DNA from 2 places in the Lysinibacillus irui genome. Region 1 is predicted to be linked to the other one. Evidence: predicted binding sites of a transcription regulator. Region 1 holds the regulator's gene; the other holds the start of a gene.
What was found. The regulator Rex, encoded in region 1, represses fermentation and respiration genes when NADH is low (regulators of the CRP and FNR family bind a similar motif). The targets are predictions, from matches to a motif close to TTGTGAAATATTTCACAA.

Region 1 (6,120 bases):
TTATGAAGATAACTGGTCTAGCTTCTGAACAAGCGGCCCCCATTACGCAAGGCTGGTATATTGCCCTTAGTTTTGCTGTTGCACTCATTTTGAGCTTAATTCTTACATCTCGTGATAAAGCCTTTTGGAATATTTATCAAGGACAAAAGGAAACGATACCTCTCACGATTGTTTGGGGGATCATCGGCTTCTTCCTGGTGTTCTTTGGTCAAATGATTGGTGCCGCCATTGAAATGGCTGTTTTTGGTATCGAAGGAGGCTCCCAAAATACCGCAGATATCGTTGCTATAGCAAAAGGAGCTCCTATTGCTATATTAGCAATTGTTGTATTTGGGCCCATATTAGAAGAGTTTGTTTTCCGAAGAGTTATATTCGGTTCGCTTGTCCAAACAACAAATTTCTGGGTGGCCGCAATCGTAAGTGCCATATTCTTTGCGATTATCCATTTCGACTTCTCTCATATCTTGCTTTATACTATTTGTGGTTTAATCTTTGCCTTTTTGTATCACAAAACAAAACGTATTTGGACTTCTATTATTGCACACGTCATGCTCAATGGTTTTGTAACACTTGTACAATTCTATGCAGAACCATTGCAAAAGTTTCTTCAAGAACTAGAAAAAATGCAATAATTTTTTGTAAAGCTATGTAAATTTATTGAAAAAAGGAATTGTAACAAAAAAAAGCTCGATGCCTTTATTTTGGCATCGAGCTTTATTTATTACTGTTGATTGAATTCTTCTATTTGTCTTCTTTGCTGTTCAAGTGCCTCTTCAATCTGACGCTTTTGTTCAGCTTCCTGCTCTTCTTTTAATCGGATCTCCTCAGATTTAAGGTATTTTTTATAACCAATCCGAGAAATCATAATACTAATTTCATACAAAATAAACAAAGGTACCGAAACCATTAAATGTGACGCCAGCTCAGGCGGTGCAATGATAGCAGCACAGACGAATAAAGCAAAGTATGAATATTTACGGATACGTATTAACAAGTCAGGATTTAAAAGCCCAATTCGAGAAAAGAATAATACAACAATTGGTAACTGGAAAAGGAAACCAAACGGTATTGTGAGCTTAAACAAAAATGTAAAATACTCATGTATACCAATGGTTTGCTGTATGTCTAAATCATTTGATAAATTCATCATGAATTTTATGACATACGGGAATAGCAAAAAGTATGAAAAGGATAACCCTGCGATAAACAATAAAAATGAATACGGTATATAGCTTAAGGTTGCTCTTCGTTCTACCTCCCTTAGTCCAGGGCTAATAAACGACCATAATTGATACATTAACACAGGCGATGAAAGAATAAATGCTATTAAAAATACAATTTGGATATAAATTGCAAGCGGTGTTACTACGTCAAATGCATGGAGCTCTATATTATATTTTGCTCCAGTAGCTTGAAGGTATTTTACAAGCGGCTTTGCGACGAAAAAACCGCCAGCCATAGCTAGAACAAAGAAAACGGCAACAATGAACAGCCGTTTTCTTAATTCTTCTATATGCTCAATAACAGTTAGATCTTTTGGATTCATTCCTCAAACATCCTAACTTACTTATCTAGTTCTTTCTTTTTCTTATCATCATCATCTTCGTCTGCTAAACCTTTAGTAGCATTTTTGAATTCACGTAGTGTTGAACCAAATGCCTTACCAAGCTCTGGTAACTTTTTAGGACCAAAAATTAGTAACGCGACAACTCCGATAATAATGAGGCTCATAGGACCAATACCACCCATTACAGCCACCTCCTCTTTATATCCATCATTTTAACGCATAATTCGCCATTTTGCTAACTAATTATATGTGAAAGTTTTTCGTCATTCTCACAGTTTTTACCGCCTTTTATTTACAATTTCTATTTGACAGAAACGGTGAACTACACTTAAAAAATATGTATAATTTTCACTCTTCCTGATTACGAATTAAATAAATAAGCGCTTGCAATTCTACCGATAAATCAATAGTTAAGAGTTGCATTCTATCAGGTACTGTTAACCGCTCTGGTGTAAAGTTCAAAATGCCCTTTGCATCCATTGCCGCTAAGCGATCTGCCATTTTTTGTGCAGAGCGTGGCGAAACGGTTAAAATGGCAAGCTCTGCGCCATACTCCGCATATTTCTCCTCCAATAAATCTGGATGAAAAACAGGAATATTGCTAATCATTTTGCCATCCTTAGGCGCTTTTGAATCAAAAGCTACGACAATATGGGTATTATGGTTTTTTTGAAAATTATATTTTAATAATGCACTGCCCAAATTCCCCACGCCAATTAACGCTACTTTTGTTGTTTCATGCTGATCAAGCGTCTGGCTAAAAAATTGTAATAGATGCTGCACATCGTAGCCATAGCCTTTCTTCCCTAGAGCACCAAAGTAAGAAAAATCACGGCGAATGGTTGCAGAATCTATTTTCATCGCTTCACTCAGTTCCTTTGACGATATACGTTCCATACCTTCTTGTGCAAAGTTTTGAATAAATCGATAGTACAGAGGAAGTCTTTTTGTAGTGGCTTGTGGAATTTTTAATTCTTGTTTCAAACTTTTTCCTCCTTACAATGTACCTCAGTCCATTTTACTTTATATAACTAATAATTTTAATACATTCATCCTGAACTATATACTAAATTTTTGCTTACCCTCTAGTATTTCTCTTTAGTTAACGGCGCTTTTACGCAGCTAACTAAAAAGAAATCGTTTCAATCTTACATGACTGCTAGGAATAAGTAAAGCACCGACATTGCACGTAGATCGTTCATCCATTAAACTAAGGTAGAATTGAGGTGTCAAGAATGATTGTTTTACAGGTCAATCAACTAACAAAATCCTTTCTTGCAGATGAAATTTTAAGTGGCGTTAAATTAGAAGTTCAACACCGTGATCGCGTTGCCTTAGTAGGGCGAAACGGTGCAGGTAAATCGACATTATTAAAAATAATCGCTGGACAAATGTCCTATGATTCAGGCGATATCATTATTCCAAAGGATATTCAGATTGGTTATTTAGAGCAGCATGCTGGATTAAATTCTACACTAACTATTTGGGATGAAATGATGACAATTTTCGAATCACTTTTAGCCCAAGAGCAAACACTACGCTCGCTCGAACAGCGAATGGCTGATCCTGCAGTATACGAAAATCCAACTGTCTATGCGAAAGTTATGTCTGAATACGATCAATTACAACATAATTTTAAGGATGCTGGTGGTTATCAATATGAGTCAGACATTCGCTCAGTACTTCATGGAATGCAGTTCTATCCAGAAGACTATGATAAACCAATTAGCTCACTATCCGGCGGACAGCGCACACGTTTAGCACTTGCTAAGCTCTTGCTTAGTAAACCTGATCTGTTAATTCTCGATGAGCCTACAAACCATTTAGATATCGAAACATTATCATGGTTGGAATCCTACTTAAAGAGCTATGAAGGCGCTATTTTAATTGTTTCCCATGACCGCTATTTCTTAGACCAAGTTGTTTCTATTGTCTATGAAGTATCCCGCCATCGTGTCACTAAATACACAGGTAATTATAGTGCTTATTTAGATGAAAAAGCTAAAAACTACGAACGAGATGTTAAGCTCTATGAACGTCAGCAAGACGAAAAGGCCAAGCTAGAGGATTTTATTCAAAAGAATATTGCTCGTGCCTCCACAACAAAAATGGCACAGAGTCGACGTAAAATGCTTGAACGAACTGAGTGGATGGATTCACCAGACGGTGATGAAAAATCTGCTAGTTTCGGTTTTACTATTGAAAGACAAAGTGGTAATGATGTTTTATCAGTTGATGATTTAACAATCGGCTATAATCTTCCTATTTCTAATGGCATCAACCTCCGAACTTTTCGCGAAGACCGGATAGCGCTTGTAGGTCCTAACGGGGTTGGTAAATCGACATTATTAAAAACAATTGTGAAAGACTTACCACCTATTTCAGGCGATATTCGCTATGGTACAAATGTACAAATTGGTTATTATGATCAAGAGCAAGCCAAGCTCTCAAGCAATAAAAGTGTCTTGAAAGAGCTATGGGATGAATGGCCGCTCATGAATGAAAAAGATGTTCGCACCGTATTGGGGCGTTTCCTTTTTAGTGGAGAAGATGTAGACAAAGTCGTATCCTCTTTATCTGGTGGAGAAAAAGCACGACTTGCTCTCGCTAAATTAATGTTGCAAAAGGCAAATTTTTTAATCTTGGATGAGCCTACAAACCACCTAGACTTAGATAGTAAAGAAGTGCTGGAAAATGCGTTAATCGATTATCCTGGCACGCTTCTATTTGTCTCACATGACCGCTACTTCATTAATCGGATTGCGACAAAAGTTGTTGAATTATCTGGAACTGGGTCATTTGAATATTTAGGTGACTATGATTATTATGTGGAGAAAAAACAGGAACTATTGGAGCTAGCTCAAATGAAGGCAGCTTCTCAACCACAAGTACAGCAAGACCTTCCTGATAAAACTTCCACCTCTAAAATTGATAAAGAAGCAAAAAAACGTGAACGTCAAATTAAACGTTCTATCGAAGATTTAGAAGGTAAAATGCAAGAAACAACAGCTATTGTTGAAAATCTAGAGGAAGCCCTTTGCAACCCTGCTATTTTCACTGACCATGAAAAAATTTCACAGCTACAAAATGAATTAGCCACTGCTAAAGAACAGCATGAGCTATTGGAATTAGAATGGCTTGAGTTGAATGAGGAATTAGAAAATATTAATATGTAATTTGATTTAAGCCATATGCCTTCACATATGGCTTTTTTCTTTACTCCTCTTTATTTTTCATATATATTGGTCAAGTGCTATTTTTCGACAAAAAATGCCCACAGTTTTATACACACTAAAAATCTAGTAATACCAACATATCAACAGAGTTTTCCACATTGTCCACAACCAAAATTTATTTTATCCACATATATTCACGTAAAAAGAGCTACTATATATTGAATAATCACAAGTTATGCACAAGTTATCAACATTTTGTGCATAAGTACGCGTGTTCGCTATTTAGTTCAGTACTTTACCTGTGGATAATTTTCTGAAAAATTTGTCAATTAAACTTAAATAGTACCTATTCTCTTAGCATCATTCTTATATTATCTACATATTTTCGACAATCAAAAAGAGATATCTAAAAAATAGATACCTCTTTCATCTCTACACCCAGGATTTTAATTCCATTCCTGGACGTCCATTCATCGTTAAATTTCCTCTAACGCCCGCTTCCAACATTGGCATAGCTGCAGCACCAATCATCGCCGCATTATCCGTACACAATTTAAGTGGTGGTACAAAAAACGGAATACCTTCCTTTGAAAATACAGCCTCTAATGAAGCACGCAAGCCTTTATTCGCGGCTACACCGCCTGCTGCAATGACCTGTTTCACTCGATATTGTCGAGCAGCTCGCAACGTTTTAGCAGTTAATACTTCTACAACACTTTCCTGGAAGCCTTTTGCAACAGCTGCGGGTGAAATGTCTTCACCTCTTTGATCCATATTATGTTTATAATTAATGACGGCTGATTTTAAGCCACTAAAACTAAAATCGTAAGAATCCTCTTCTAGCCATACCCTTGGAAATGGAACAGCCTCTTCGCCCTCATGAGCAAGCTGATCAATACGTGGGCCACCTGGGTAAGGTAAATTTAATACACGTGCCACTTTATCATAGGCTTCTCCAGCTGCATCATCTCGCGTTTCACCAATGACCTCGAAAGAACCATGTTCCTTCATATAGACAAGCTCTGTATGACCACCTGATACGACAAGTGCTAATAAGGGAAATTCCATTGGCTGAACGAGTGCATTTGCATAAATATGACCCGCAATATGATGTACACCAACAATCGGCAAGTTGTTTGCAAAAGCAAAAGCCTTAGCCGCATTAATGCCAATCAACAAGGCCCCTACTAGACCAGGACCCTCTGTAACAGCAACCGCATCTAAATCTTCTGGCTTTAACTTAGCTTGTGCTAATGCCTCTTCTATCACCATTGTAATTTGTTCGACATGATGACGTGAGGCAATTTCAGGTACAACGCCACCAAATCGCTTATGACTTTCTATTTGAGAAGCAACCACATTCGATACGATTTCATG
Region 2 (6,120 bases), 120 kb from region 1:
AGCTTACCTGATAAGGAAGATCCAGCATTTGAAGAAGCTCAAAAAGCCTTATATGCAGAAATTCGAGAGGAAAACATTTCGAATCAAACATACTGGACGTATGTCTATGAGGATTTTAAAAAGCAGGTAACAAACGCTTTACAAAAATAACAAAAGCATGGCAACATTTCGACGTATAATTCGTTGAATGAAATAGAATCTTATGAAGCAGGAAGGTATGTTATGAAACGAGCAAGAATCATTTATAATCCTACATCTGGACGCGAAGTGTTTAAGAAACATCTACCAGAGGTGTTGGAAAAACTAGAGGTAGCAGGCTATGAAACATCCTGTCACGCAACAACATGTGAGGGTGATGCAACGCTTGCAGCAAAAAATGCGGTAGAACGCGGTTTTGATATCATCATCGCAGTTGGTGGAGATGGCACATTAAATGAAGTTGTTTCAGGTGTAAGTCCATTTGAAAACCGTCCGAAAGTTGGTCTAATTCCGATGGGCACTACAAATGATTTTGCCCGTGCCGTGCATATTCCTCGAAATATTGATGAGGCAGTAGACATTATTATTCAAGGCGACACATTACCTGTTGATGTGGGTCTATTAAATGGTGAACGCTATTTTATCAATATTGCTGCTGGAGGACGCATTACGGAGCTAACATATGAAGTACCAAGTAAAATGAAAACGATGCTTGGTCAGTTAGCTTATTATTTAAAGGCAGTAGAAATGATCCCTTCAATTAAGGCCTCGCACATGCGCATCGAATATGATGGCGAAGTGTTTGACGGTGATGCCATGATGTTCCTATGTGGATTAACGAATTCAGTTGGAGGCTTTGAAAAACTAGCACCTGATGCAAGCATTAATGATGGATACTTTACATTGCTAGTACTAAAAAAAGTAAGCCTCCCAGAGTTTATTCAACTAGCTGCGATGGCCTTAAGAGGCGAGCACCTGAATGATGATCGCGTCATTTACAAAAAAGCTAGTGTCGTCAAAGTGACAACTGAAAATGAGGTACATCTCAACCTAGATGGCGAATATGGCGGTGACGCACCTGCTACATTTGAAAACCTGAAGCGTCACATTGAAATCTTTGTTCCTCTTGCTGATATTCGAGAAGAAGACCGAATTTAAATATTATAAAGCTCATCCAGTATAGTGTGGATGAGCTTTTTTCATAATGTGTGGGCACCCGCTCAAAAGGAAGCCGGAAGCGCTCATAAAAGTGTGGCACCCGCTCAAAAGGAAGGCGGAAGCGCTCAAAAAGGTGTGGCACCCGCTCGAAAGGAAGGCAAAAGCGCTCATAAAAGTGTAGGACCCGCTCGAACTGGAGCTGGAAGCGCTCATAAAAGTGTAGGACCCGCTCAAAAGTAAGTCGGAAGCGCTCATAAAAGTGTGGCACCCGCTCAAAAGGAAGCCGGAAGCGCTCAAAAAGGTGTGGCACCCGCTCGAACGGAAGCCAGAAGCGCTCATAAAAGTGTAGGACCCGCTCGAAAGGAAGGCGGAAGCGCTCATAAAAGTGTGGCACCCGCTCAAAAGGAAGCCGGAAGCGCTCAAAAAGGCGTGGCACCCGCTCGAAAGGAAGGCAAAAGCGCTCAAAAAGGTGTGGCACCCGCTCGAAAGGAAGCCGGAAGCGCTCAAAAAGGTGTGGCACCCGCTCATAAGGAAACCAAAAGCGCTCATAAAAGTATAGGACCCGCTCCAAAAGAAAGCTCACCCCAATTAACTTCAATATACAATCAAAAGAAACTTACGAAGCAAGAAAATTCCTGAAAATCCATTCTATCCATTTTCCCTAACTAGAATAAAATCCATTGAAATCCCGGTTTTATCATTTAGAACTGGAATTGTGAATGAATTTAGAAAAATGTTTGGCGAATGTGCGTATATTACTTGAACAAAATTTGAAACCTTAATAATAGGCTGAAATTTCAGGCCGTTATTAAGGTTTTTTTCGTTGTAATAGTGGAAAATGGGGGTATGGATAAGGGAAAGGAAGTGTTGCCTTTGTATAAGTCACAAGAAAAGAAGCTTATATGGCTAAGCTTTGGTGTTGCAATTATTATGCTACTTTCCATTCTTGGAAGAATATTTGGAAGTTAGGGGGGCAATGAGATGATTAATGAATCAGCAGTCTTTTGGAGTCGAGCCTTAACGGAGTTAACATTATCGTTCCATATTATTTATGCAACGATTGGTGTGGGTGTCCCGTTAATGATTATGATTGCACAATGGACTGGGTATAAAAAGAATGATGAGCATTATATCTTAATGGCAAGACGTTGGGCGCGTGGTTTTGTTATTACTGTGGCAGTTGGTGTGGTAACGGGGACTGCCATTGGCTTACAACTTTCTTTATTGTGGCCTAACTTTATGCAGTTAGCTGGTCAAACCATTGCATTACCACTATTTATGGAAACGTTTGCATTTTTCTTTGAGGCAATCTTCTTGGGCATATATTTATATACATGGGACCGCTTTGATAGTCAGAAAAAGCATATGCTATTGTTAATCCCTGTTGCTGTGGGAGCATCGATGTCAGCTGTATTCATTACAATCGTTAATGCTTTTATGAATGCGCCGAGAGGATTCGATATTGTAGACGGTGAGCTTGTTAATATTCAACCTTTTCTTGCAATGTTTAACCCGGCCATGCCGACAAAGGTGGCACATGTGCTTGTCACAGCGTATATGACATCGGCATTTGTGCTAGCAGCTATTGCAGGATTTAGAATGCTAAAAGGTTCTAAGCATATATACCATAAAAAATCATTACTTTTATTAATGAAAATTGGCTTGATCTTCTCTATAGCAGCAGCTGTCATTGGAGATTTTTCAGGAAAATACTTAGCCGAATATCAACCGGAAAAACTAGCCGCAGCAGAATGGCATTTTGAAACAGAAGGGAAAGCTTCTCTTGTACTATTTGGTGTATTAGAGGGAGAAGAAGTAAAATATGCAATCAAAATTCCGTATGCTTTAAGCATTCTTGCACATTTTAATCCTAATGCAGAGGTAATCGGCTTAGATCAATTTGCGGAAGAGGATCTACCACCACTCTATATTCATTATCTCTTCGATATCATGGTTTCCATCGGTATGTTTATGGTGCTAGTTTCATTACTTTATGTTGTAGGGAAGGCACGGGGATGGCAGTTTATTCATTCACGATGGTATAGATGGATTATTGTAGCGGGAGGACCACTGTCCATCATCGCCATTGAAGCGGGATGGTGGCTTGCAGAAGTGGGACGACAACCATGGATACTTTATGGTTTGATGCGTACACCAGAAGGAGCTACTACGAGTGATCATGTGGATTTAATGATGCTATTATTTGCAGGTGTTTATGCTGTATTAGCTGTAGGAAGTATTGTTGTATTGGTACGAATGTTTAAAAAGAATCCAATCGAACGTGAGATTGAAGATCGTCACTCTGAAAAAGGCGGTGACATTCTATGACGTTAGAGATATTAGGTATTTCAGTATTATGGATTTTTCTATTTGGCTATGTGATTGTCGCATCAATTGATTTTGGTGCTGGCTTCTTTAACGCCTATAGTCTCCTTATTGGTAAAAATCACATTTTAACAAATATTATTAAACGTTATTTATCGCCAGTCTGGGAAGTAACTAATGTCTTTTTAGTATTCTTCTTTGTAGGAATCGTAGGATTTTTCCCGCAAACTGCTTTTTATTACGGAACGATTTTACTTGTACCAGTCAGTATTTCACTTGTACTATTGGCAATTCGAGGCTCCTACTATGCCTTTGAATCCTATGGAACACGAGGACATATAGGATATACACTGACATATGGTGTGGCAGGTTTATTAATTCCCGCTTCCTTGTCTGTGGTCTTTGCCATTGCGGGTGGAGGCTATGTTGATCTAGTCGAAGGGCAACCTGTGCTAAACTATTGGACTTTATATACAAGTCCATTTGCATGGAGCATCGTAGTACTAAGTATTGCTGCTGTATTGTATATATCGGCTGTATTTTTAACTTGGTATGCCCATAAAGCAAATGACAAAGAAGCAACAAAACTGATGCGAAAATATGCACTTGTGTGGGCAGCACCGCTTATGATTAGTGCACTTGGCATTATGTATGAAATGAAATCCATCAATCCAGAAAGTTTTAGCCACATGGTTAATTTATGGTGGATGTTTGCGATTTCAGCTGTTTTATTTATCATCACAGTCATACTCATTGCGATGCGTAAAAAATACGGTCTCGCAGTTGGTCTTCTTATAGCTCAATTTGCAGTAGCTTTCTTTGCGTATGGTATTGCGCAATATCCATATTTACTGTATCCGTATTTAACAATTTACGATAGCTTCACAAGCACACAAATGGCGATTGCTTTAGTCATCGCATTTATTTTAGGGCTGTGTCTTCTTCTCCCTTCACTTTATTTATTGATGAAATTATTCTTGTTCAATAAAAACTATGTGACAGGAAAAGAAGACAATCACGCATAGGAGGAAATCAATTATGCAAAGTTTTTTAATTTTTTATGCGCCTTTTATTGTCGTCATTCTTGGTATCTTGTGTGCTTTTTGGTGGGCACCAAGGGATTATCATATTACTAAAGAGCAAGGAAAGAGTCGCGAATAGCGGCTCTTTTTTCAAGTGAGCTACAAGAGAAATGATGACGGCAAGTCTTGTTCTTTTTTCATTCGCCAACACATGCTACAATAAGGAGATTGAAATGGAGGATGTACGAATGTCAGCACCCGTGAAAAAAAATGAACGACTTACTGTTTATATAGAAGATTTAACGCATGATGGTAATGGTGTCGCTAAGGTTGAGGGCTATCCATTATTTATACAAGGCGCACTACCAAATGAAACAGCTGAAATCCATGTGATGAAAACTTTGAAAAATTATGGCTTTGCAAAAGTTGTAGAAATTATCGAGCCATCACCAGACCGAGTAGAAGCACCTTGTGCCTATTTCAAACAATGTGGCGGCTGTCAATTACAGCATTTATCCTATGAGGGACAGCTAAAATGGAAAGAAAATATGGTGCGTAATGTGATGCAGCGCATTGGTAAAATTGATGCACCAGTTCTTCCTGTAAAAGGAATGAAAGAGCCTTGGCATTATCGTAATAAAGCGCAGATTCCTTTCTCTGAAAATGAGTCAGGTCAAGCGATTGCAGGGTTTTATAAAACAAAAACACATAGCATTGTTGATATGGAACGTTGCTTAATTCAAACAGGAGAAGCAGACGCAATTCTAGCTGGCTTGAAAAAAGAATTAAACGCGATAGGGATTCGCCCTTACAACGAACATACACATGAAGGAATGCTACGTCATGTTGTCATTCGAAAGGCACGAGCAACAGGTGAAGTCATGGTTGTCCTCGTGACCAAAAAGAAAAAGTTCCCTCAAAAAGAGGCAGCCATTACAGTGATTCAAAAGCTTGTTCCGAATGTCACATCAATTATGCAAAATGTAAATAGTGAGAAAACCAATGTGATTTTTGGTGATGACACGATCAACCTTTGGGGCAAGGATGTCATTATAGATACAATTGGCGACGTACGCTTTGAAATTTCAGCTCGCTCCTTCTATCAAGTCAACCCAGAGCAAACAGAGGTCCTCTACAAACAAGCACTGGATTATGCTGACTTGCAGGGTGATGAACGCGTCATTGATGCGTATTGTGGAATTGGTACGATTTCTTTATTCCTTGCACAAAAAGCAAAAGCAGTCATGGGAGTTGAAATTGTCCCACAAGCAATTGAAGATGCCAAACGCAACGCAGTACTCAATGGTTTTACAAATACTTATTTTGAGGCAGGCCCTGCAGAGGAAGTTATTCCGAGATGGTATAAAGAAGGCAAAGAAGCGGATGTGCTTGTTGTGGATCCACCACGCAAAGGCTGCGATGAAGCACTTCTAAAAACAATTTTAGAACAGCGTCCAAAACGGGTAGTTTATGTATCCTGTAACCCAGCCACATTAGCACGCGACCTTCGTATTTTGGAGGATGGTGGCTATCAAACACAGGAAATTCAGCCAGTAGATATGTTCCCGCATTCGACGCATTGTGAAGCGGTGGCATGGTTGGAGTTAGTATAATTGAAAAGCAGTAGATATAGAAA

Region 2: OU989_RS19410 (cytochrome ubiquinol oxidase subunit I) is a predicted target of Rex. The motif match lies at 1,851-1,868, and genes of this name have one in related genera.

What each region holds. Positions count from the first base shown of each region.
Region 1 covers NZ_CP113527.1:3,958,711-3,964,830, forward strand. The annotation lists gene OU989_RS19880 (CPBP family intramembrane glutamic endopeptidase) at 1-632, shown strand, start outside; gene tatC (twin-arginine translocase subunit TatC) at 722-1,546, opposite strand; gene OU989_RS19890 (twin-arginine translocase TatA/TatE family subunit) at 1,564-1,749, opposite strand; gene OU989_RS19895 (redox-sensing transcriptional repressor Rex) at 1,916-2,551, opposite strand; gene OU989_RS19900 (ABC transporter ATP-binding protein) at 2,803-4,743, shown strand; gene tsaD (tRNA (adenosine(37)-N6)-threonylcarbamoyltransferase complex transferase subunit TsaD) at 5,176-6,120, opposite strand, start outside.
Region 2 covers NZ_CP113527.1:3,842,077-3,848,196, reverse strand. The annotation lists gene OU989_RS19420 (thioredoxin family protein) at 1-150, shown strand, start outside; gene OU989_RS19415 (diacylglycerol kinase) at 223-1,137, shown strand; gene OU989_RS19410 (cytochrome ubiquinol oxidase subunit I) at 2,119-3,465, shown strand; gene OU989_RS19405 (cytochrome d ubiquinol oxidase subunit II) at 3,462-4,487, shown strand; gene cydS (cytochrome bd oxidase small subunit CydS family protein) at 4,501-4,623, shown strand; gene rlmD (23S rRNA (uracil(1939)-C(5))-methyltransferase RlmD) at 4,733-6,097, shown strand.